DNA from 3 places in the Halomonas sp. GT genome. Region 2 is predicted to be linked to each of the others. Evidence: predicted binding sites of a transcription regulator. Region 2 holds the regulator's gene; each other region holds the start of a gene.
The links. The regulator sigma-54, encoded in region 2, starts transcription at its own class of promoters, with help from an activator protein. The targets are predictions, from matches to a motif close to TGGCACNNNNNTTGCTNT.

Region 1 (7,749 bases), 1.9 Mb from region 2:
GGCGTTGGTGCGTAACTGGCCGGGCTTAGGGCGGCAGCGGCTGCGAACAGCTCGGGGCGCTCTAGGGCAAAATTAAGCGCGCCGTAACCGCCGGCAGACAATCCCGCAACGCCTCGCAAGTGGCGTTCACTCCCGACATGGTAGGTGCTTTCAATATGCGGCAGTAAGTCGTCAAAGAACGCGCTGCGTGCTGCCTCGTTGTAACCATCTACCCACCAACTGCGGCTGCCGGGCATGATAAATACCGTCGGGGGCAGGTGGCCAGCTGCGATTAAGCGGTCAGCTGTTTGGGGGAGTTTGCCCCGTGTCACCCAGTCTTTCTCGTTTCCAAACGATCCATGAAGTAAATAAACCACTGGGTAAGGCGTAGACGCTTCCGTGTCATAGTTATCAGGTAAATACACGGTATAAGGGTAGTCATGGCCTAAGGTGGGCGAGAAAAACTGTTGGTAAGAAACATCGCCTGCTAAGGCGTGAGTGCTTAATAAAAGCCAACTCACTAGGCCCGTAATATGTCGTGTTAGCAGGGTAACGGGTCTTGCTGTTGATGTTCCAAACACGAAGCCTCCCGGAATTTAATGGCGTTAGTGTAGTCGGACAACGCAGAGTGAGTCCCTGTTCAATTTACTGAAGGTAGCAGCCAACGGACTGATGCCAAGGAATCAGAGAGGGAGCGGATGCAAAAAATCGAGGAGATTTATTGGCTGCGTGCTTACGGGTGTATCGCGGTATTCCTGTTTCATTGGTTGGATCACTTGAATCAGCGCGTTGATAATGTAGTCACCGACCTAATGCGACTTCCTCTGGTGCTGGGTACACCCATATTTTTGTTTATCTCGGTGTTTGTTTTTGCCGTTCGATACGATAAACAGGTACCTCCTGGTTTTCTTCTTCAGCGCGTTAAATACGTCATGCTGCCTTATTTGGTGTACGGCTTTATTTACTCGACGGCAGAGTGGGTGCGGTTAGCGAATAGCGATAACCCTGTTGGTTTTATAAACAATGCTAAAGAGTATTTTATTTATGCGGGATGGCATGGCTATTTTTTGATTATTGCCATGCAGTTTTACGCGGCTTATTGGTGCTATACCCACTTCCGATTGTGGCGCTTTAATCCTGTGCCGTGGCTCTGGGGTGGGTGCTTAGTTAGCATGGCATACTGGGGGTTGGCGTATTGGTTGGACGTTGAGCCGCCTGGATATCTGTTATGGATTGCGCCGTTGGGGTGGATATATCTGTTTTTTCTGGCGCTGGTGTTAGTTCGCTATTACCCGCTGGCCCCTCAAGCTGATCCGTTTGAGCAACCTAAATGGATGCAAAGCTTGTCGCATCCCTTTTGGCTACTTGGGTTTGTGGCGTTGATTGTTGCGCTCACGTTCGCAGGTTGGATAACTTTCTCTTCAAAAGAGGTGTGGGTAATACCTTTCTTTGTACTGTTTACACTCTGGTTAATGCATTACTTAAAAGGTCGTAAAGCGCCACGCTGGATACGTTATATCAATGCGTATTCGTTCGGTATTTATTTGGCCCATCCTATGTTTTTTGCCTTAACTGATGTCGTCGTTGGACCTTTTACATTGCCGCTCATAGCCTATGCTGTGCTGTTAATTCTTGTCGGCGGTATTGGCTCTATCGTGTTGAATAATATGGTTAACACCACGACGGTGGGGGCAATGCTATTTGGCAAGCGTTTGAACGTCTAAGCAGCAGGAGATCTTAAGCCATAAGAGACGTTAAGTATCCGTATGTGAGTTCGGGGGAGGACGAGAAGGCTTATTACTCCTTGATGGCGAGTCACGGGTAAGTCCTGATGCTTCTAGGCTGAAGGTTTGTAAGCGGGTAGGACACGCATAAAGACGCTGTAATAAATCAGCAAGTGCTGTTTCATCTAGCTCTGGGTCTAAGCCTCCTAAGCGTTCTAACCACGTGCGCCGGATGGCTATGTAGGGAGGAACAGCAACACCAGAGCCTAGGAAGCACTGAAGTAACCGTTCTGATAGGCGGGGAGGTTCGCTGCCAATCAAAAAAGCATCCAGCGTGTACGTGTCTAGCTGGGGGTAGAGTAAACACCACAGTTTGGCTGCTAACGCCCGCTGCTGCATCGCAATCAGCAGCCAATCAGCTTGGCTGAGATACGCTGCTTGATTGATCCTTGCGCCTAATGGCTGGGAAGGCGTAACCAGAAAGTGAACGCGGTAGCGTTGCTCAATGTCTGGAATGCGTAGATCGGCGGTGGCGCTGGTCACGATAATGGGAAGTATGTGGTCTGCTAAGCCTGTTTGCCGAATAGCGCGTAGGTGACGTGGTAAAAGGGCACCTGTGACTGACGCATCAACAATAAAGCAGACCGTGCCCATGTGAGTGGCTTCCTGTGTTATGAAACCTGTTTGTTATAAAGCCTATCTATTTGTAATCAATTGTAGGTGTGAGTTTCTTTTGGTATCAAGCTAAAGTTTACGGTGATGAGGAAAATAATTGGCGCTTATGATGCACTATATTGGTGCTTATCGGTCTCTGATTGATCTTTATTGGTGCGATTTTCTCAGTAACGTGATTTTTTAGGGCTGGATCCGTTCTTTCTCAAAGCATTTTGCTACATGAAGAAGCACGATGTTTTCTTTTTTATTTTTTATAAAACAATGGCTTGCTATTTTTTTATGCCATATTGGTGCAGAGTTGGCATGTTCCGTGCTTTGTATTAGCCAGCGGCTAGCGGGTCGTAGGCAGATGCCTCTCGGCGTGCTACAACGATAGCCGGTTTGTTTAATAACTTTTTTATCGGTAGCTTACTGTCACAAGCTTAAGCCACGTTCATACCGGAGGACACTATGTCAGCCAAGACTCTCGCGCTAATCGAAGAACATGATGTTAAATGGGTAGACCTGCGTTTCACCGACACGCGCGGTAAAGAGCAGCACGTCACCGTACCGGCACGGGACGTGGACGAAGAGTTTTTCGAAAATGGTCAGATGTTCGATGGTTCCTCTATTGAGGGCTGGAAAGGCATCAACGAATCCGACATGATTCTGCGCCCTGAAGATGGTACTGCTTTCCTCGACCCCTTCACCGAAGACGCTACCCTTATCTTGCGTTGTGACATCATTGAGCCTGCTACTATGCAGGGTTATGACCGTGACCCGCGTTCCATTGCCAAGCGCGCAGAAGCTTACCTGCAGTCCACTGGCTTAGGCGACACCGCTTTCTTTGGCCCTGAGCCTGAGTTCTTCATTTTCGACGAAGTCCATTGGAAATCTGACATTCAGGGTTCCATGTACAAAATTACGTCTGACGAAGGCGCTTGGGCGACCAGTAATCAGGTGGAGGGCGGCAACTTGGGTCACCGTCCGCGCGTTAAAGGCGGCTACTTCCCCGTTCCCCCGGTTGATAGCTTCCACGATATTCGTGGTGCAATGTGTAACACCCTGGAAGCGATTGGCCAGACCGTTGAAGTTCACCACCACGAAGTAGCTAACGCGGGTCAGAACGAAATCGGCGTTAAATTCAATACGCTGGTGAAGAAAGCTGACGAAGTTCAGGAAATGAAATACGTGATCCACAACGTGGCCCACGCTTACGGCAAAACCGCTACGTTCATGCCGAAGCCGCTTGTAGGCGACAACGGGTCTGGTATGCACGTACACCAGTCGTTCTGGAAAGATGGTCAAAACCAGTTCGCGGGTGATGAATACGCTGGTCTTTCTGAAATGGCGCTTTACTACATTGGTGGTGTTATCAAGCACGCCCGTGCTCTGAACGCTTTCACCAACGCATCGACTAACTCGTATAAGCGTTTGGTGCCAGGCTTCGAAGCGCCGGTTATGCTGGCTTACAGTGCTCGTAACCGTTCTGCCTCTATCCGTATTCCGTATACCGCTAGCCCGAAAGGCAAGCGTGTAGAAACACGTTTCCCTGATCCGACGGCTAACCCGTACTTAGCATTCTCTGCCTTGTTGATGGCGGGTATCGACGGTATTAAAAACAAGATTCATCCTGGCGATGCTATGGATAAGAACTTGTATGACCTGCCGCCTGAAGAAGGTAAGTCAGTACCGACCGTTGCCAACAGTCTGGATCAAGCGTTGGAAGCACTCGATGCAGACCGCGCGTTCTTGACAGAAGGTGGCGTGTTCACTGATGAAATGATCGATGCATACATCGACCTCAAGATGGAAGAAGTAGAGCGCATTCGCATGACTACTCATCCAATTGAGTTCGATATGTACTACAGCTGTTAATAACGGCTATTAAGAGCAGGTTCTAAGAACAGTTTTTAAGAATAATGGCTTTTAAGAACGGCTTTTATGAACGGCTTTTAAGAAAGAACCGCTGCTAAAATCACCTTTGCGGTGTGATTAGCCTGAAAACCCCGCCAAGGCGGGGTTTTTTTATGGTAGTAAGCCAAGAAGGTGCGCCAGTAACGATGAGGGGGCTACGTTATGCAATATAAAGTGTGTTTATCCACAGGGGCTACGCTACTGCTATGCCTGTGGGTAAGCGCTGCGCAGTCGCAAACGGTGTACCGCGTGGTAGATGAGCAGGGTAATGTGACGTTTACCGATAACCCTGAGCGTGGCGGCGAAGTGATGACGCTTGCGCCATTGCCCAGTGTCTCCACGTCACCGCCCCCCGTCACATCGTCACCACGTCGACAAGGTCATCCTGGGCAGCCGTTTATGCCCTACGACCGTTTTGTGATCGAGGTTCCCCGGGCAGAGGCGTCACTTCAGAACGACCATACCGCGGTGGTGGTAAATGTTGCCCCACCGCTTCGAGAAGATCATCGTATTCAACTGCGGGTGAACGGTGAGATAAGTCAGTCGGCGCTGCATAGTGATGCTTTCTGGCTTGCAGGTTTAGCGGCTGGCCAGCACCAGCTGCAAGCAGAGCTACTAGACAGTGCAGGGCGTGTTCAGCACCGCACTGTTCAGGTGAGTATTTTTATTGCTGATTAGCCATATGCACTATAATGGTGCAATGGGTAGCGAGCTGACAGCCCGGACTGCGCTATAACAGCTCGCTACACCCCCGCCCCCTGCTCATTAGCCGTGCAAATCGTCGTTTGTGCTGAATTGGCGCGCTTTTTGCAGTTTCTCTTTCATACGCTCGATAACGCTAATTTTTACAGCGATGCTTCAGGATACGTCATGTACCAGCGCTTACTTGAACACCTCACCACCGCAGTCTTACTGCTAGACGGTGAACTCCGCGTTTGCTGGATGAACCCGGCAGCGGAAGCGCTGCTAGCGGTGAGCTTTAGCCGTGTGCAGGGCATTAGTTTAGACACGCTGCTAGGGGGCGATGAGAGTATTGATGATGTCCTCGCCAAGGCGCGGGATGCCTTTCATCCCTATACCCAGCGCGAAGCACGCATTACGCCGCTGAACAGCGAGTCATTGACGGTGGACTACACGGTGACCCCGCTTTCTGCCGATGAACTATTACTTGAAGTAGAGCCCCGTGATCGGCTAATGCAGATCTCCCGGGAAGAAGCGCTGACCACCCGGCAAGAGACGATCAAAGTATTAGCGCGGGGCTTGGCTCATGAAGTTAAAAACCCCTTAGGTGGGATACGCGGTGCTGCCCAATTATTGGAGCGCGATCTAGACGACCCTGCACTACGTGAATTTACCCACATTATTGTTGAAGAGGTGGATCGGCTGCGAGATTTGGTCGACTCCATGCTGGGCCCCAATCGCATTGTCAAACATGAGCCGGTCAACATCCATAAGGTGTTAGAGCGGGTGCGAGCACTGCTGATTGCCGAGCATCCTCATGTTGAAATTCGTCGTGACTATGACCCAAGTCTGCCGGATCTGTCTGGCGATGAATCTCAAATGATCCAAGCGTTATTGAATGTGGCACGTAACGCGGTACAGGCCATGAGTGATGCAGCAACACCTTCGCCGGAGCTTACGCTGCGCACCCGAGCACGCCGCCAATTTACGCTGGGGGCTGAACGCCATCGTTTAGTCAGTGAAGTGGGGGTCATTGATAATGGCCCTGGCATACCTGAAACGTTACGTGAAACGCTTTTCTATCCCATGGTTTCTGGGCGCGCTGAAGGTAGCGGCCTAGGGCTATCGATTGCTCAGTCGATTTTGCACCAACATCAAGGATTGATCGAATGCGACTCACGCCCTGGACATACCGAATTTCGTTTACTGATTCCATTGGTTGTTAATTTCACCGGAGAAGCGTCATGACTGAGGCGACACAAACCGATGTAGCACGAGTGGTTATTGTCGATGATGACCGCGCCATCCGTTGGGTATTAGAGCGGGCCTTAGCGCAGCCAGACCTGAAGGTAGAGTGTATTGAGCGTGCGGATACCGCGCTGGAGCGATTGTTAGAAAATCCACCGGATGTATTGGTGACTGATATTCGTATGCCTGGCATTGATGGGCTGGATTTAATGTCCCGGGTACGTGATGCGCACCCTGACTTGCCTGTGATTGTGATGACCGCGCATTCGGACCTCGACAGCGCCGTGGCCTCTTACCAAGGGGGGGCATTTGAATACCTGCCTAAACCTTTTGATGTGGACGAAGCGCTGGCGCTGGTGCGACGTGCGGTAGCTCATGCAAGAGAGCGTCAGCGCCCGGTCAGCGTGCCGGAAGGATTGAGCGCAGAGATTATTGGTGAAGCACCTGCTATGCAGGAAGTGTTTCGCGCCATCGGGCGGCTTTCCCACTCCCACATCACGGTGTTAATTAACGGTGAGTCTGGCACCGGTAAAGAGCGTGTTGCTCAGGCGCTGCATCAGCATAGCCCCCGGGCAGGCAAGCCGTTTATTGCGCTGAATATGGCGGCGATTCCCCGCGACTTGATTGAGTCCGAACTATTCGGCCATGAAAAGGGTGCGTTTACAGGGGCAGCGCAACAGCGCCAAGGCCGCTTTGAGCAGGCTAATGGTGGGACGCTGTTTCTTGATGAAATTGGCGACATGCCCGCTGAAACGCAAACGCGCTTGCTTCGTGTGTTAGCGGATGGTGAATTCTATCGCGTGGGCGGCCATACGCCTGTAAAAGTCGATGTGCGTATTATTGCCGCTACCCATCAGAATCTGGAATCGTTAGTTGATGATGGACGGTTTCGAGAGGACTTGTTCCACCGCTTAAACGTGATTCGCGTTCATCTGCCGCGCCTGTCCGAACGTCGGGAAGATATTCCACGTTTAACGCGTCATTTCTTAGCGGAAGCTGCCAAAGAGCTGACCACAGATATCAAGGTGTTAACGCCAGAAGCTGAAGCGCACCTTACCCGTTTGCCGTGGCCGGGTAATGTTCGTCAATTAGAAAATATTTGCCGTTGGCTAACCGTAATGGCTTCTGGCCGCGAAATTCTCATTGAGGACTTACCTCCTGAACTGCGTTCAGTCAATGCGTCTGAAAGCAGTGTTCATGGCGATTGGCGTTCCGCGTTCAGAGATTGGGCTGATCACGCCCTGGCAGAAGGCCATACCCATCTGTTGGAAGAAGCCGTGCCGGATTTTGAACGCATTCTGATTGAAACCGCGCTAAAACATACCGGTGGTCGCAAAGGGGAAGCCGCCGAATTACTCGGCTGGGGACGCAATACACTTACCCGTAAATTGAAAACACTGCTGCCTGCGCTAGCAGATGATGCCTAACCGGTCATACTTTGAGCAAACAACTTGGTAGCAAATAACCTGGTAGCGACCAATCTATTCGCAACCAATCTATTCGCAAACAAGCTGTTAGCGGTTAATCCGCCGCTGGCAGTAAAAAA
Region 2 (7,749 bases):
TTGAAGACGGTATTTTGACGGGCTATATGCAAGACAAGCTTAATGCACGGTTAATGAATATGGCACCAACTGGGAATGCGCGGCGTGAATCTTTTGCCCATTTGCCGATGCCGCGTATGACCAATACTGTCATGCTGGCAGGGCAAGATGAGCCTGCTGACATTATTAAAAGCGTTAAGCGCGGTATTTATGCGGTCAGCTTCGGTGGTGGTCAGGTCGATATTACATCAGGCAAGTTCGTTTTTTCAGCCAGCGAAGCCTATCTCCTTGAAGATGGCAAAATTACTGCGCCTGTCAAAGGGGCTACCTTGATTGGCAACGGTCCTGAGGCAATGGGGCGTGTTTCAATGATTGGCCATGATATGGAAATGGACACGGGTATAGGTGTGTGCGGCAAAGAGGGACAGGGTGTGCCAGTAGGCGTCGGTCAGCCCACCCTTAAGCTGGATGAGCTGACGGTCGGCGGAACCCAGTCTGCGTGACTTGATTGTCATCACTTGGTCTTTATGACCTAGTCTTTATGACCCAGTCATTAAGGCATACAGGGGTTAGAGTGCCAGGGTATCGCGTAAGTGTTTGAACAGCTTGCGCGAGCTGGTCGGCGGTTTACTTTGCTCACGCTCTTTGCGTGCATTGCGCACCAGTTGTCGTATTGCCTGACGGTCAGCGTTTGGATATTCCGCCATAAATAAATCTACAGCGCTGTCACCTTCTTCGACTAACCGGTCGCGCCATTTTTCTAGTCGGTGAAAGGCATGATCGCGCTGCTCTTTTTCCTGCTCGATAGCGTCGAAGACACCCTGTATGGCAGTAAGATCCTCTTTGCGGATAAGCTTGCCCACATATTGCATATGGCGACGGCGGCCTTCATGGGAGCGGATGCGCGAGGTTTCTTCTATAGCGCGCAACATGTCATCAGAAAGCGGAAATTTTGCGCGCTCGGCAGGTTTCATCGCGATAAGCGTTTCGCCAAGTGCTTGGAGGGCATGCATTTCTCGCTTGAGCTGAGACTTACTAGGGCGCTCTTCTTGTTCATCATTATCGAAGGGCTCGGGGCGTTGCTTAGGCATACTAGAACTCACTAATTAGTTTCGTTTGCAGCATTATATCAGGCTGCGACCACAACATTGATCCGCCAATGCGATTCAGGCGAAAAGGAGGCCAATATGGCACAAGCATTTGATGCAGCGGCCCAGCAGGTACTGTTAACGCAACGCGCTGAAGAAGCACTTGCGCTAGCAAAAAAATTAGGCGCAGATGCTGCTGAAGTCGGCGCTAGTGTAGATCAAGGCCTTGGGATAAGCGTGCGTCTTGGTGAGGTGGAAACTGTCGAACTTTCACGTGATCAAGGAATTGCCATTACGCTATATGTTGGGCAGCGCAAGGGCAGCGCCTCGTCTACCGATGCCAGCAGTGCGTCAATTAAAGCCACGGTGGAGAAGGCCCTGGCAATTGCTCGTTATACAGGTGAGGATCCTGCCGCAGGGTTAGCAGATGCGTCGCTAATGGCAACTGACCTGCCTGATCTTAAAGTACATTATCCATGGGCGTTGACGACAGACGAAGCAATCGATTTGGCGCTGGCGTGTGAGAAAGCAGGGCGTGATGTGGTGGGGATTCACCAGTCGGAAGGCGCTTCGCTATCTAGCGGTGAGGGAGTGCGAGTTTACGCTAACAGCCACGGTTTCCTCGGTACCCAGAAAGGCAGTAGTCATTCACTTTCCTGCATGCTGATTGCACAGGATGAGAAGGGGATGCAGCGCGATTACGATTATACTTCGGCTCGTAATCCTGCCATGCTTCGAGACCCTGCGGAGGTTGGCCGCGAAGCGGCGTCACGCACGCTACGTCGGTTAGGTGCTCAACGGCCGCCAACAGGCACCTTCCCGGTGCTATTCGACCCGTCACTTTCCAGCGGCCTGGTAGGTCACTTAATGGGGGCGTTGGCAGGTGGAGCGCTTTATCGCGAATCCTCTTTCTTATGTGATCGTTTAGGTAGCTCGCTATTCCCGAGCTGGTTTGGCCTGGAAGAACGGCCTATGGAGGTCGGAGCGACGGCTAGCTCGCCGTTTGATGCTGAGGGCGTTCAGACTCGCAACAATCGCTTTATTGAGCAGGGTAGCGTTGCCAGCTATATGCTGTCTGCTTACAGTGCGCGGCGCTTAGGCATGCAATCTACAGGTAATGCTGGCGGTGCGCGTAATTTACGTTTGTTAGCGCCGCTGACGCCCCGCGATGACTTGCTGAAGCAGATGGGGCGTGGCATTTGGGTGACTGAACTAATGGGGCAGGGGGTTAACGGCGTAACAGGCGACTATTCGCGAGGCGCTGCCGGCTTTTGGGTTGAAAATGGCGAAATACAGCACCCTATTGAGGAGTTCACCATTGCCAGTAATTTGAATAGCATGTTTGCGGGTTTGGTAGCTGTCGGTGATGACATTGATACCCGTGGCAGTATTCACACGGGTAGCTGGCTAATTGATGCAATGACCGTCGCTGGTAACTAACAACGGAGGTAACAGTTCAGTTAACACGTTGGCTGACGCTGTTTTACTGATGTTAGTGGTCTTCATCAAAACGTGCGTCGAACAGTGCTTCAATGGCCTCTAGTGCTTGTTCGGCGTCGTCGCCTTCCGCATGGATTCTAAGTTCAGTGCCACAGGGAGCGGCCAGCATCAATAACGACATAATGTTGGCCGCATCTGCCATTTGCTGTTGTTTGTAAACGTGAATATTGGCCGAAAACTGTTGGCCACACTTGACGAGTTTCGTCGCTGCACGAGCATGAAGGCCGCGCTGATTAGTGAGTGTTAAGGTTCTTTCTGGCACTCTGGTTCCTTTTTGCCGAGTGGGGTCGTGAAGAAAAAGCGTTGCTTATTGTGCGTTTGTTGAAGGCGAGGATGTGGAGGGCTGCTGTTCACTAAGAGTGTACTGCAAGCCTAGCTCACGATGACGGAGTTGAACCTCTCCCGCTTGTTTAACCAGCATTTGCGCCAGTTGTTCCACCATATAGACAGAGCGGTGCTGCCCGCCGGTACAGCCAATAGCAATCGTCATATAACTGCGCTGGCTATTTTGGTAAGCGGGTAGCCACTTTTCCAACCATGTCTGGATATCATTGCGCATTTCTTCTACGACGGGATATCCCTTCAGAAAGTTGATGATGTTCGCGTCACGCCCAGTGTATTGGCGCAGCGTAGGGTCCCAGTAGGGGTTTGGTAAGCAGCGCACGTCAAAGACGAGATCGGCATCAAGTGGGACACCGCGTTTATAGCCAAATGACTCTAGGGTCAGCGTTAATCTATCTTCACGCTGTTGGGCAACTTGATCCGTTATCCTGCGGCGGAGGTCATGAACCGATAGACGCGATGTGTCGATCATTAGGTCAGCAAGATCACGGATGTCGAGTAGGGTTTCTTCTTCTTTATTGATGGCCTCTTCAAGCGTCATGTCACTATCACGCGTAAGAGGGTGACGACGACGCGTAGCTGAGTATCGCTCAAGAAGAATTCTGGCATCGGTGGTTAGATAGATAACCTGGAAGTGAATGCTTTTCTGACGCAAAGATTCAAGCATTTTTGGCAGCTGCTTTAGCGCAGCTGGTAAATTACGCGCATCGATACTTACCGCTAGTTGGGGACGTGCGCCTTGCTCACGAAGCTCATCCACAAGGGAGCCGAGTAGCATGGCGGGCAAATTATCGATGGCACAATAGCCAAGATCTTCTAACGCTTGTAAGGCGATAGATTTACCGGACCCTGAACGGCCGCTAATGATCACCAGTTGCATAGAGTTTCTCTTGGCATGCCAATAAAAATGGAGGTTAACGTTAAATTAGTAGGCAGTGTCTAGCGGTGGACCATCTAGGTAACAGATTGTTCACGAATTTTTGCTGTTATAAGGTCCAATAGCTCACGCTGGCTAGCCGCTTTACGAAGCTGCTGACGTGTGTCAACGCTGTTCATGATAGACGCTACTTGCCCTAATAAGGCTAAGTGCGTGTCGTCTGCCTCTTCGGGAACTAAAAGGACGAAAACAAGATCGACGGGATCGCCATCGATAGCATCGAAATCCACGGGCTCAGCTAACTTTAAAAAACCAGCGATAGGTGAGCTGCAATGAGGGCTACGGGCGTGAGGAATAGCAACGCCGTTGCCTATTCCAGTGCTGCCCAGGCGCTCGCGACCAATCAGGCGGCTGAAGACTTCTTGGCTATCTAGGCTTGGCGTGTTTTGCGCAATAAAGGTGCTGAAAAACTCCAGCACTCTTTTTTTGCTGCCCCCGGGGACGTCATACAGCACGCGCTCCGGGGGAAGAATAGTTTCCAACGTCATTGAGTTAACGCACGCCAGCGCCTTGGGCGCGAGCTTGTGCTTTTTCCTTGTGTTTAACGAGTTGACGGTCAATTTTGTCCGCTAGTGCATCAATCGCAGCGTACATATCGTTGTCTAATGCTTCTGCGTGTAGATCGGCACCTGCAGCATGCAGGGTGCAGGCAGCTTGCTGACGCTCCTTTTCAACAGATAAGGTCACTTGTACGGTGGTGATATTGTCATAATGGCGCTCAACGCGTTCCAGCTTCTCATTTACATAGTCACGCAAGGCGTCAGTCAGATCTACGTGATGACCAGTGATATTTACTTGCATTGACGTGCTCCTTATCCATCGGACTGTTCTTCGATTGTAACCCTTTTTGCGCTATTGCAAAGCCCTTAGACAGACTTTGTTCGTTAGCACTGCTTTATTAGCGTAAACGGCGGCGTTCGCTTGAAGAGGGTATGCCCATCGACTCGCGATATTTGGCCACCGTTCGCCTTGCCACACTAATGCCACCCTCTTCCAATAGCGACACGAGGCGGCTGTCTGAGAGAGGTTTCCCGGGCGGTTCATCTTGCACCAGTTTTTTGATTCGAGCCCGGATGGCGGTGCTGGAGTGACTGTCACCGCCGTCCTGGTTACTTACTTGGCTTGAAAAGAAGTATTTGAGTTCAAACACTCCGCGCGGAGTATGAATGTATTTCTGGGTGGTGACCCTGGAAATAGTGGATTCATGCATTTCTACGGCGTCTGCGATATCGGCTAAAATCAGCGGTTTCATGGCTTCTTCGCCGTGTTCCAGAAAGCCTATCTGGCGAGCTATGATTTCTCGGCCCACCCGCAGTAGCGTATCATTTCGGCTAGAAAGGCTCTTGATGAGCCAGCGAGCTTCTTGAAGATGCTCTTTTAAAAATTGGTTATCCTGGCTCTTGTCAGCCCGTTTGATGAGGCTTGCGTAGTCAGGTTGAATGCGTAAGCGAGGCAACGCCTCTGGGTTTAGCTCCAGGTGCCATCCTTCGTGGTCATGGCGTACGACTAAATCTGGCGTTACATAGCTGTCATCGGTGTCGCCAAAGGCACTTCCTGGGCGAGGATCAAGGCTGCGGATCAAGCGAATTACGTCATCAAGCTGCTCATCATCCAGACTTAACCGCCGCTTTAGCAGACGCACATCATCTTTGCCGAGTGCTTCAAGAAATTGACGTACTAACCGCTTGGCAGGCATGAGCAGCGGTGTATCTTCGGGTAGTGAAGCGAGCTGCAGCATTAAGCATTCCCGCAGGTCGCGAGCAAACACGCCGGTTGGCTCAAACTGTTGAAGACGAAGCAAGGTTGTTTCAACCTCACGTTGGCTAAGGCCTTCATGTCCTTGGGCTTTAAGTCCTTCGCGAAGGTCATTGAGAGGCTGGGTTAAGTAGCCATTGGCATCCAGTGCATCGATAAGGCTTTCAGCAATGGCATGGTCGCGTGGCGAAAAGTCTGTCATGGCGAGTTGCCAAAGTAAGTGGCCATGCAAACTTTGGCCAGCAGCTTGCCGCTCAAAGTCAGGCCCTTCGCTGCTGACACCATGGCTGCCTAGGTCTTGGTAAGTGTCTGACCAATCGCTGTCAGTAGAGAGTTCGTTAGGAATGCTTTCAGACCATTCAGCTTCCTGGGGTTCACTAACGGCCTGTTCGCCGAACTCATCTTCCTGCTCAAGCATAGGGTTGGCATCAAGTGCCTGCTGAATTTCTTGACGGAGGTCCAGCGTTGATAGCTGTAACAGGGCAATGGCCTGCTGCAGCTGAGGTGTCATGGTCAGCTGTGTACCGATACGCAATTGAAGAGAAGCTTTCATGACCATCTGAGAACCACTCGTTAATCAGAAAGCTCCACCCTAGTGCGAGTTATGGCTTGGTGCAAGTGCAATAAGCATGCCACCAATACTATTTTTTCTGCAGGTGACTGTTTACAGGCGGAAATCAGCCCCCAAATAAACGTCTCTAACCCGCTGGTTGTTGAGAATTTCCTGAGGTGGACCACTGGCGATGATATGGCCGTCACCTACAATGTAGGCGATATCGCAAATATCTAGTGTTTCCCTGACGTTATGGTCAGTAATTAACACGCCGATATGACGTTTTTTGAGGGCTCGAATGATCGTTTTAATATCGCCCACTGAGATTGGATCAACGCCGGCAAACGGCTCATCAAGCAGGATAAAGGCAGGCTCTGTCGCGAGGGAGCGAGCAATCTCAACACGTCTACGCTCTCCGCCCGAAAGACTCATGCCGAAGTTGTCACGAATGTGTGTGATGTGGAAATCTTCCAGTAGCGACTCAAGGCGCTGCTCCCGGGCGCTACGATCGAGTTCTTTGCGAGTTTCCAGAATGGCCATGATGTTGTCAGCGACGGAAAGTTTGCGAAAAATAGAAGCTTCCTGAGGCAAGTATCCAATGCCTGCCATTGCACGTTCATGCATGGGCGCATGGGTTAAATCAAGCTCATCAATGCCAACCTTTCCAGCGTCAGACTTTACCAAACCGACGATCATATAAAACGATGTCGTTTTGCCTGCGCCATTGGGCCCCAGCAGCCCTACCACGCTGCCTTGAGATATCTCTAGATTAATATCCTTAACGACACGGCGGCGTTTATAGCTTTTGGCTAAGTGATGGGCATAAAGTGTTTTTATCGGCGCTGTTTCTGATGCTGGTTCTGAGGCTGTGGTTTGAGGTGCAGGCTCTGCGTTATTTGTCGCCACTGGGCACTCCTATTGTTCCGGCTGAAGAGTCATGCGGATACGTTGTGGTTCACCACCACTAACATCGGAACGTGCCTGAACCACACCTTGGTCGATAAAATACTCTAATCGCCCACCTTCAAAACGGTCTGCTTGCTGAGTCAGTTCCGCTTGGTCAATTAGCTCTACCCGACGCTCGGCAACATGATAAATAATGCGCTTCGCCCAGCCTTCCATTGGGCTTGCTTGGTCTTCGAGCTGGTTGCGTATATAGGCGCGTCCACCGGTTGCAACAGCGCGCGATAGTTCGCCAGCATCGTTGCGTTGAATCTCCACGCGATCGCCGCGCAGCTGCATATTGCCCTGCCGAATATCGACGTTGCCAGAATACACAGCGGTGCCTGCTCGTTGATCGAGATCTAAACGGTCAGCCTCTACTTCTACGGGGGCTTGGCTTTGCGCCATAACCGGTAGCGCTGCCGCTGAAATGGGTAGCGCAATGACGAAGAGTGCCGTGCGAATAAGAGCGTTCATCGCGACTCCTACTGAGAACGAGTGGCAGGCGGGTGAACGCCGCGCACGTTATTGGTTAAGCGGATCTGGCTATCATCCAGCCATACATCCATACGTGTAGCGTCTATGCGCTGTGGCGGTTGCTGAAGTATGGTTTCGGCATCGCTCCAAGCATGACGGGTGATGCCATCATAATG
Region 3 (7,749 bases), 1.5 Mb from region 2:
CACCAACCCCGTGGGTAATGCTGTGTAACCACTCTTCGACAATGCTGAACTCACCCTGCTGAGGCAGTACGTCATGCCGTTGTTCATCTAGAGCTTTCATTGTGGGCCACTCTCCTAGGTTTAAAAAAACCTAATAACTTTATCGCCCCTTACGCTTGTATCAGCCTTTACGTTCAATATCCACGTCACTGGCCTGGGTAAAGTCATCCAGCGCCATCATATGACCAAGTTTGCCAGCTTTGGTTGAGAGATAGTGTTCATTGTGGGGATTTAGGCCCGTAGTAATCGGTAGGCGCTCAACCACATTCACCCCGTCGCGGGTTAAGGCATCTACCTTCCGCGGGTTATTGGTCATCAGCTTTAATGCCGTGATACCCAAGTGGTTAAGCATTGGCACACACAGGTCATAACGACGCATGTCTGCACCAAAACCAAGCTGCTCGTTGGCTTCGACCGTATCAGCACCTTGGTCTTGCAGATGATATGCACGGATTTTATTCAGCAGCCCAATTCCTCGCCCTTCCTGGCGCAGGTAGAACAGCACACCACGCCCTTCTTCGGCAATGCGCTTGAGCGCTTCTTGCAACTGATAACCGCAGTCACAGCGCATTGAGAACAGCGCATCGCCGGTTAAACATTCAGAATGCACGCGTCCCAGCACCGGCTCGCCGCCGCTCACATCACCTAGCGTTAAAGCGATATGGTCTTTACCCGTGGCTTCATCTTCGAAACCGTGCATGGTGAATGTGGCCCAAGGCGTGGGCAGCCGGGAAGCGGCAATGAAGCGAATGGTCACAGGTTACCTCGTTGATTAACCAAACCAGCTAACCACACCGGTGTTGGAAAAATAAGAAAACAGTTTACCAGGAAGCAGCGGTGGCCTCACGGTCTCAACAGGGAGAGACGTTTTTAAGTACGTTTTTAAGTACAATTGCTATCTTCAAGCACAGTTATCTTCAAGTACCGTTATCTTCAAGTACAATGACTCCCTTACAATGCGGGCAAACTTCTCAAGAGCAAGTGTTTATGACCACCACACCTTTGCAAAACGACCGTTTTCTTCGTGCGCTGGCTCGCCAGCCCGTCGACCGCACTCCGGTGTGGATGATGCGCCAAGCAGGCCGTTACCTGCCAGAATATCGCGCCAGCCGCGCCGATGCTGGCAGCTTTATGGATCTGTGCCGCAACCATGACCTAGCCTGCGAAGTAACGTTGCAACCCCTTGAGCGTTATCCGCTAGATGCCGCCATTCTATTCTCCGACATCCTCACAATCCCGGATGCGATGGGCTTGGGGCTCTATTTCGAAACCGGCGAAGGCCCTAAATTCAGAAAAACCGTACGCACCCCAGAAGAGGTGGCGGCGTTAACAGTGCCCAATGCCGAGCGCGATCTCGACTATGTGATGCGCGCCGTATCGACCATTCGTCGTGAACTGAACGGCCGGATGCCGTTGATTGGCTTTTCGGGTAGCCCCTGGACGTTAGCCACCTACATGGTGGAAGGCGGTTCTAGCAAAGATTTCCGCCATCTGAAAACCATGCTCTACGATACGCCAGACACCATGCACCAATTGCTAGATACCCTGGCACAGTCGGTAACCGACTACTTAAACGCGCAAATTCGCGCTGGCGCTCAAGCAGTACAGATTTTTGACACCTGGGGTGGCGCACTATCTACCCCCGCCTACCTGGAATTTTCGCTGCGCTACATGGAGCAAATTGTCTCCGGCCTGATTCGTGAACACGATGGTCGCCGCGTGCCGGTCATTCTGTTTACCAAGAATGGCGGCCAGTGGCTGGAACATATTGCCTGCGCCGGCGCCGATGCGCTAGGTATCGATTGGTCCACCGAACTTTCCGACGCCCGCGCACGGGTAGGCCATAAAGTGGCGCTGCAAGGCAATCTCGACCCGAATGTGTTGTTCGCACGCCCTTCTGCCATCCGAGCCGAAGTTGCACGCGTGTTGGAAAGCTATGGGCACGGCCCGGGCCACGTCTTTAACTTGGGCCATGGCATCAGCCAGTTCACCAACCCCGATCACGTCACCGCCTTTATGGAGGCGCTGCACGATTTAAGCCCGCAGTATCATCAAGGCATTCCTACCCAAACGAACGCCCCGCGTCCAGGAGCAAAGTAATGAGCGATTTACGCGACGACCAGTGGTTTACCGAAGTGTTTGATAGCCACGGCAGCGCTTTCTCGCTGAAAGTCACTGAAAAGTTGCTGGATGTGCAAAGCCCTTACCAGCACTTGGAAGTCTATACCACGGAGACCTACGGCAACCTGATGGTGCTAGATGGCTGCGTGATGCTGACCGATCGCGACAACTTCCTCTATCATGAAATGATAGCCCACCCCGCACTGTTCACCCATCAAGATCCCAAACGGGTGGTGATTATTGGTGGCGGCGATTGCGGCACATTAAAAGAAGTATTACGCCACCCCAGCGTTGAAAAAGTGACACAAATCGATATCGATGAAGAAGTGACTAAGGCCGCCGAGCGTTTCTTCCCAGCGCTGGTAGAAGCTAACGGCGACCCACGTGCTGAGCTGCTGTTCGCTGATGGTGTGAAGTGGGTAGACGACGCTGCCGATGAGAGCATCGACGTGCTGATTATCGACTCTACCGACCCAGTCGGCCCCGCAGAAGGGTTGTTCAAAACTGATTTCCTGAAGCGTTGCCACCGTATTCTAAAAAATGGCGGCGTGATGGTGCAGCAAAGTGAATCACCGCTTTACCACAGCGGCTCTATCATTCGCGAACTGCGTAACGATATGCGTGAAGCAGGCTTTGATAGCGTGGCAACGCTGCCCTTCCCACAGCCGGTGTATCCGTCTGGCTGGTGGAGTGTCACGTTGGCCGGTAAAGCAACCAGCGTTGAAAGCTTCCGCGAACAGGCTGCCGCTGAGCACGAAATGCCGCTACAGTACTACACAGGTGATGCTCACCGTGGTGCACTATCGCTGCCGCCTTTCATGCGTAAAGCCTTCGCATAACGCTGCGACTGCGAATAGCCAAAAGGCCGAGCATTGCTCGGCCTTTTTTATGGGCTTACGTTTTTGAGCTTACGCTTACTTGCCCTTTCACGTTAAGGAATAACAAATGAAAACCGTTCGTTGGTTGGGATTAGGAATTAGTGTTTTAGTACCCGCGATGGCCATGGCCAGCACGCTGGAAACCGTTCAGGAGCGCGATAGCGTGCGCTGTGGCGTTAACGCTGCCCAGCCAGGCTTTTCATCATTAGATGACAACGACCAATACCGGGGCCTGGACACCGATGTATGCCGTGCCATTGCCGCTGCGGCGCTTGGCGACGCGACAAAAGTAGATTTCGTGCCACTCGACTCGGTAGAGCGTTTCACTGCTTTGCAGTCTGGCGAAGTCGATGTCCTATCACGCACCACGACCTGGACCTCAAGCCGTGACACAACGATGGGAATGAACTTTACTGGCGTGAGTTACTACGATGGCCAAGCCTTTATGGTGGCCAGTGATCTTGGCGTGCAAAGCGCCAAAGAACTCGATGGCGCGGCAGTTTGCACCCAATCCGGCACTACCAGCGAACTCAATCTTTCTGATTACTTTCGTATCAACGACATGACCTATGACACCGTCGTATTTGATGCACCCGAACAATCTATTGCAGGTTTTGAAGCAGGCCGTTGCGACGTTTTAAGCTCTGATGCTTCCCAGCTTTATGCTCAGCGGATGCAGCTTGCTGATCCCGACATGGCGGTCGTGCTTCCTGACATCATCTCAAAAGAACCCCTTGGCCCAGCCGTTCGTCAAGGTGACGACCAATGGTTCAATCTTGTGAAGTGGTCGCTGTTTGCCATGCTAAATGCGGAAGAGCTGGGCATTACACAAGCTAACGTAGATGAACAGCTTAATTCGGAGAATCCTGATGTCATGCGCCTGCTTGGTCAAGATGGTGACTTTGGTGAGCCAATGGGCATCAATACCGATTGGGCGTACCAAATCATCAAGCAGGTGGGTAACTACGCCGATATCTTTGATAGAAACGTCGGTGCTGACTCTGACTTCAAGATTGCCAGAGGCTTAAACGCCTTGTGGAAAGATGGTGGCATTCAATACGCACCCCCTATTCGCTAATCCTGTTTATCTTTCAAACCCGTTAATCTGTAACGCTTAAACCTACTATTCTAAAACTATCAGCAACGTTAGCGACTCGCACCAAAATAGAGCAATCGCTAGTCGCTAATGTTCCTTTTTGCACCAATACTTTCGTATACAGCTGGCATTTTGCGTTGAAAAGCGCTGAATTTGACGACATATCCTTTCTGGCACCTTCCTTGCTAGCTTTTAGTGTCATGCATCTGCATGCATAACGACATTAAATCGAGTAAGGGGAACGACCATGATGAATAAGAAACACTTGGTACTACTGGCCTCTGCGGGCGCTATCACGTTGGCCGGTGTCGCCACTGCCCAAGCTGATACGTTAGAAGACACAATGGAACGTGGTGCAGTACAGTGCGGGGTCAGTGACGGCCTGCCAGGTTTTTCCGCCCCGGACGATGAAGGTAACTGGCAAGGACTCGACGTTGACGTATGCCGTGCCGTTGCAGCTGCCGTTCTCGGCGATGCGGATGCGGTGAACTATATTTCTCTGAACGCTGTAGAGCGTTTCACTGCCCTACAATCTGGTGAAGTGGACGTACTTTCACGCAACACCACGTGGACCACCACCCGTGACACGACGCTGGGCCTCAACTTCACTGGCGTTAACTTCTATGATGGCCAAGGCTTTATGGTCTCCCGCGACCTGGGTATTTCCAGCGCGTCTGAACTGGACGGTGCCGCTATTTGTATTCAGTCTGGCACCACGACTGAGTTGAACCTAGCAGACTACTTCCGTGCCAACGGCATGGAATTTGATCCCATCGTTTTCGATACCTCTGAGCAAACCGTTGGCGGCTTCCAAGCTGGCCGCTGTGACGTTCTCACTTCCGATACTTCCCAGCTAGCCGCACTGCGTATTCAGCTAGACGACCCGTCTGGCGCGATGATTCTGCCTGACGTTATCTCTAAAGAGCCGCTCGGCCCGGTGGTACGCCAAGGCGACGATGTATGGTTTAACATCGTGAAGTGGTCGTTATTCGCCATGCTTAACGGCGAAGAGTATGGCGTCACCAGCGAAAATGCCGAAGAAATGCTCAACTCTGATAACCCTGATGTTGCCCGCCTGCTTGGTCAAGATGGCAACTACGGAGAAGGTATGGGCTTAGAAGCTGATTGGGCCTACAACATCTTGAGCCAAGTCGGTAACTACGGCGAAAGTTTTGAGCGCAATGTGGGCATGGACTCCCCGCTTGAGATTGAACGTGGTGTTAACGCCCTGTGGAACCAAGGTGGTTTCCAGTACGCACCGCCGATTCGCTAAGCGTCTCGTTTGACCCCGGCCCGCCGCCCCATTCTTCCAGGGGCCTTGGCGGGCCATTTGATTGATCGTCCGTACCGCGGAGACGCCTTCCATGTCCGTAAGTCCTAACACTCGCCCCGCTGGCCACAAGCCGCCGTTTTGGCGAGACCGTGCCAAACGTGCGCTTATCTTCCAGCTGCTGCTCGTCGCTGCTGTGGCAGCCTTTTTGCTCTACATTGTCGGTAATGTCCAAGACAACTTATCCGCACGTGGTATCACCACCGGGTTTGGTTTCTTGGGCAACACCGCAGGCTTTGGAATTGTGCAGAGTCTGATCGACTACTCTTCCCAAAGCACCTATGGCCGCACCTTCCTGGTCGGCTTACTCAATACACTGCTGGTAGGTGGCCTAGGGGTATTGGCTGCCACCATCATTGGCTTTATTGTTGGCATCGCCCGCCTGTCGCCTAACTGGCTACTGGCGCGCTTAGCCACCGCCTATATCGAAACCTTCCGCAACATTCCGCTGCTGCTGCAAATTTTCTTCTGGTACTTTGCCGTACTACGTACGCTGCCAAGCGCGCGGGAGAGCATGGCATTTGGTGAAGCTATTTTTCTCAACGTGCGCGGGCTGTACTTACCCCAGCCGCTGTTTGAGTCTGGTTTTGGCTTAATTCCCCTTACCTTTCTTGTCGCCATTGCTGCCAGTATTGCCCTGGTGATATGGAACAAGCGTCGCCATGAAGCCACCGGTAAACGCCTGCCGGCCTATTGGATTTCGTTTTTACTGATTTTTGGCTTACCGCTATTAGTGCTCGTTGCCACCGGTGTGCCGGTTACCTGGGAAATGCCGGAACTACGCGGCTTTAATTTCCGTGGTGGTATTACGGTGATCCCTGAGTTCCTCGCGCTTTGGCTTGCCCTGTCGATCTATACCGCCTCCTTTATTGCTGAAATTGTCCGCTCTGGTATTCAGGCAATTTCTCACGGGCAAACAGAAGCCGCCCAGGCGCTAAGCCTGCCGCGCAACTTGGTTCTTCGTCTGGTGGTTATCCCTCAGGCGTTGCGCGTCATTATTCCACCGCTAACCAGCCAGTACCTGAACTTGATCAAGAACTCATCGCTGGCAACCGCCATCGGTTATCCCGACCTTGTCTCGGTGTTTGCTGGCACCACGCTGAATCAGACTGGCCAAGCCATTGAAGTCATTGCGATGACCATGGCGGTCTACCTAACCATCAGCCTGCTGGTGTCCATGTTTATGAACTGGTTCAACGCCCGAGTGGCACTGGTTGAACGCTAGGCCGACGGTGAGGATGTTTACATGATCCATAATCAAACAATCATTAAAGAGCGGCCAGCCCCCAGTAGTTCTGTCGGGGCGGTTGCTTGGCTACGCGCCAATCTGTTCAATGGCCCGATCAATACCATCTTTACCCTGATCGGGCTTTACATACTGTATTTGCTTGTTGTTCCCACCGTTCAGTGGGCGTTTTTGAATGCTGACTGGATAGGTACCACACGGGATGACTGCTCTCGGGAAGGAGCTTGCTGGGTCTTCATCAATGCACGCTTTACCCAGTTTATCTACGGCTTGTATCCCCGTGAAGAAATCTGGCGAGCCAACATAGTCTTTGCTGGCTTCTTTACGCTGATAGCCTGGCTAGCAATTCCCCGCCTGCCCCTCAAACGTTGGGTGGCGGTATTCGCTCTCGTCGGTTTCCCCATCGTTGCTTATGTGCTGCTGCACGGCGGCTACTTTGACATGCCTCGCGTGCCCACGCACCGCTGGGGTGGCTTAATGCTGACCCTACTGCTGGCCACCGTCGGTATGGTTGGTGCGCTGCCAATCGGCATTGTGCTGGCATTGGGGCGACGCTCCAATATGCCCATTGTGAAAAGCTTCTGCGTGGTATTCATCGAGTTCTGGCGCGGGGTACCACTGATTACCGTACTGTTCATGGCTTCGGTAATGCTACCGCTTTTCCTGCCTTCCGATATGAGCGTCGACCGCCTAGTACGCGCACTAATCGGCTTAACACTGTTCCAAAGTGCCTACATGGCCGAGGTTATTCGTGGTGGCCTGCAGGCCATCCCTAAGGGTCAGGAAGAGGCTGCCGCTGCGCTAGGCATGACCTACTGGAAACGCATGGGCCTGATTGTGCTTCCTCAGGCGCTGAAGATGATGATCCCCGGCATCGTGAACACCTTCATTTCGCTGTTTAAAGACACCACCCTGGTCATGATCATCGGGCTATTTGACCTATTGGGGATCGTACAAGCGGCGTTGGCCGACTCACGCTGGCTAGGCTTCTCGCTGGAAGGCTATGTCTTTGCCGCCTTCATGTTCTGGATCTTCTGTT

Region 1: a site for sigma-54 is predicted at 2,678-2,695, ahead of glnA (glutamate--ammonia ligase). Genes of this name have one in related genera too.
Region 3: a site for sigma-54 is predicted at 4,306-4,323, ahead of B6A39_RS17735 (amino acid ABC transporter substrate-binding protein). Genes of this name have one in related genera too.

The regions. Positions count from the first base shown of each region.
Region 1 covers NZ_CP020562.1:232,789-240,537, forward strand. The annotation lists gene B6A39_RS01140 (alpha/beta hydrolase) at 1-560, opposite strand, end outside; gene B6A39_RS01145 (acyltransferase family protein) at 678-1,703, shown strand; gene B6A39_RS01150 (hypothetical protein) at 1,734-2,357, opposite strand; gene glnA (glutamate--ammonia ligase) at 2,829-4,235, shown strand; gene B6A39_RS01160 (DUF4124 domain-containing protein) at 4,437-4,952, shown strand; gene glnL (nitrogen regulation protein NR(II)) at 5,145-6,203, shown strand; gene glnG (nitrogen regulation protein NR(I)) at 6,200-7,630, shown strand; gene B6A39_RS01175 (ChaN family lipoprotein) at 7,725-7,749, opposite strand, start outside.
Region 2 covers NZ_CP020562.1:2,468,422-2,476,170, reverse strand. The annotation lists gene tldD (metalloprotease TldD) at 1-482, shown strand, start outside; gene yjgA (ribosome biogenesis factor YjgA) at 549-1,070, opposite strand; gene pmbA (metalloprotease PmbA) at 1,167-2,507, shown strand; gene B6A39_RS11620 (HPr family phosphocarrier protein) at 2,560-2,829, opposite strand; gene rapZ (RNase adapter RapZ) at 2,875-3,789, opposite strand; gene ptsN (PTS IIA-like nitrogen regulatory protein PtsN) at 3,864-4,334, opposite strand; gene hpf (ribosome hibernation-promoting factor, HPF/YfiA family) at 4,339-4,647, opposite strand; gene B6A39_RS11600 (RNA polymerase factor sigma-54) at 4,745-6,160, opposite strand; gene lptB (LPS export ABC transporter ATP-binding protein) at 6,266-6,991, opposite strand; gene lptA (lipopolysaccharide transport periplasmic protein LptA) at 7,070-7,573, opposite strand; gene lptC (LPS export ABC transporter periplasmic protein LptC) at 7,582-7,749, opposite strand, start outside.
Region 3 covers NZ_CP020562.1:3,920,077-3,927,825, forward strand. The annotation lists gene trhA (PAQR family membrane homeostasis protein TrhA) at 1-100, opposite strand, end outside; gene ribA (GTP cyclohydrolase II) at 161-796, opposite strand; gene hemE (uroporphyrinogen decarboxylase) at 1,027-2,139, shown strand; gene speE (polyamine aminopropyltransferase) at 2,139-2,999, shown strand; gene B6A39_RS17730 (amino acid ABC transporter substrate-binding protein) at 3,106-4,116, shown strand; gene B6A39_RS17735 (amino acid ABC transporter substrate-binding protein) at 4,382-5,407, shown strand; gene B6A39_RS17740 (amino acid ABC transporter permease) at 5,499-6,689, shown strand; gene B6A39_RS17745 (amino acid ABC transporter permease) at 6,711-7,749, shown strand, end outside.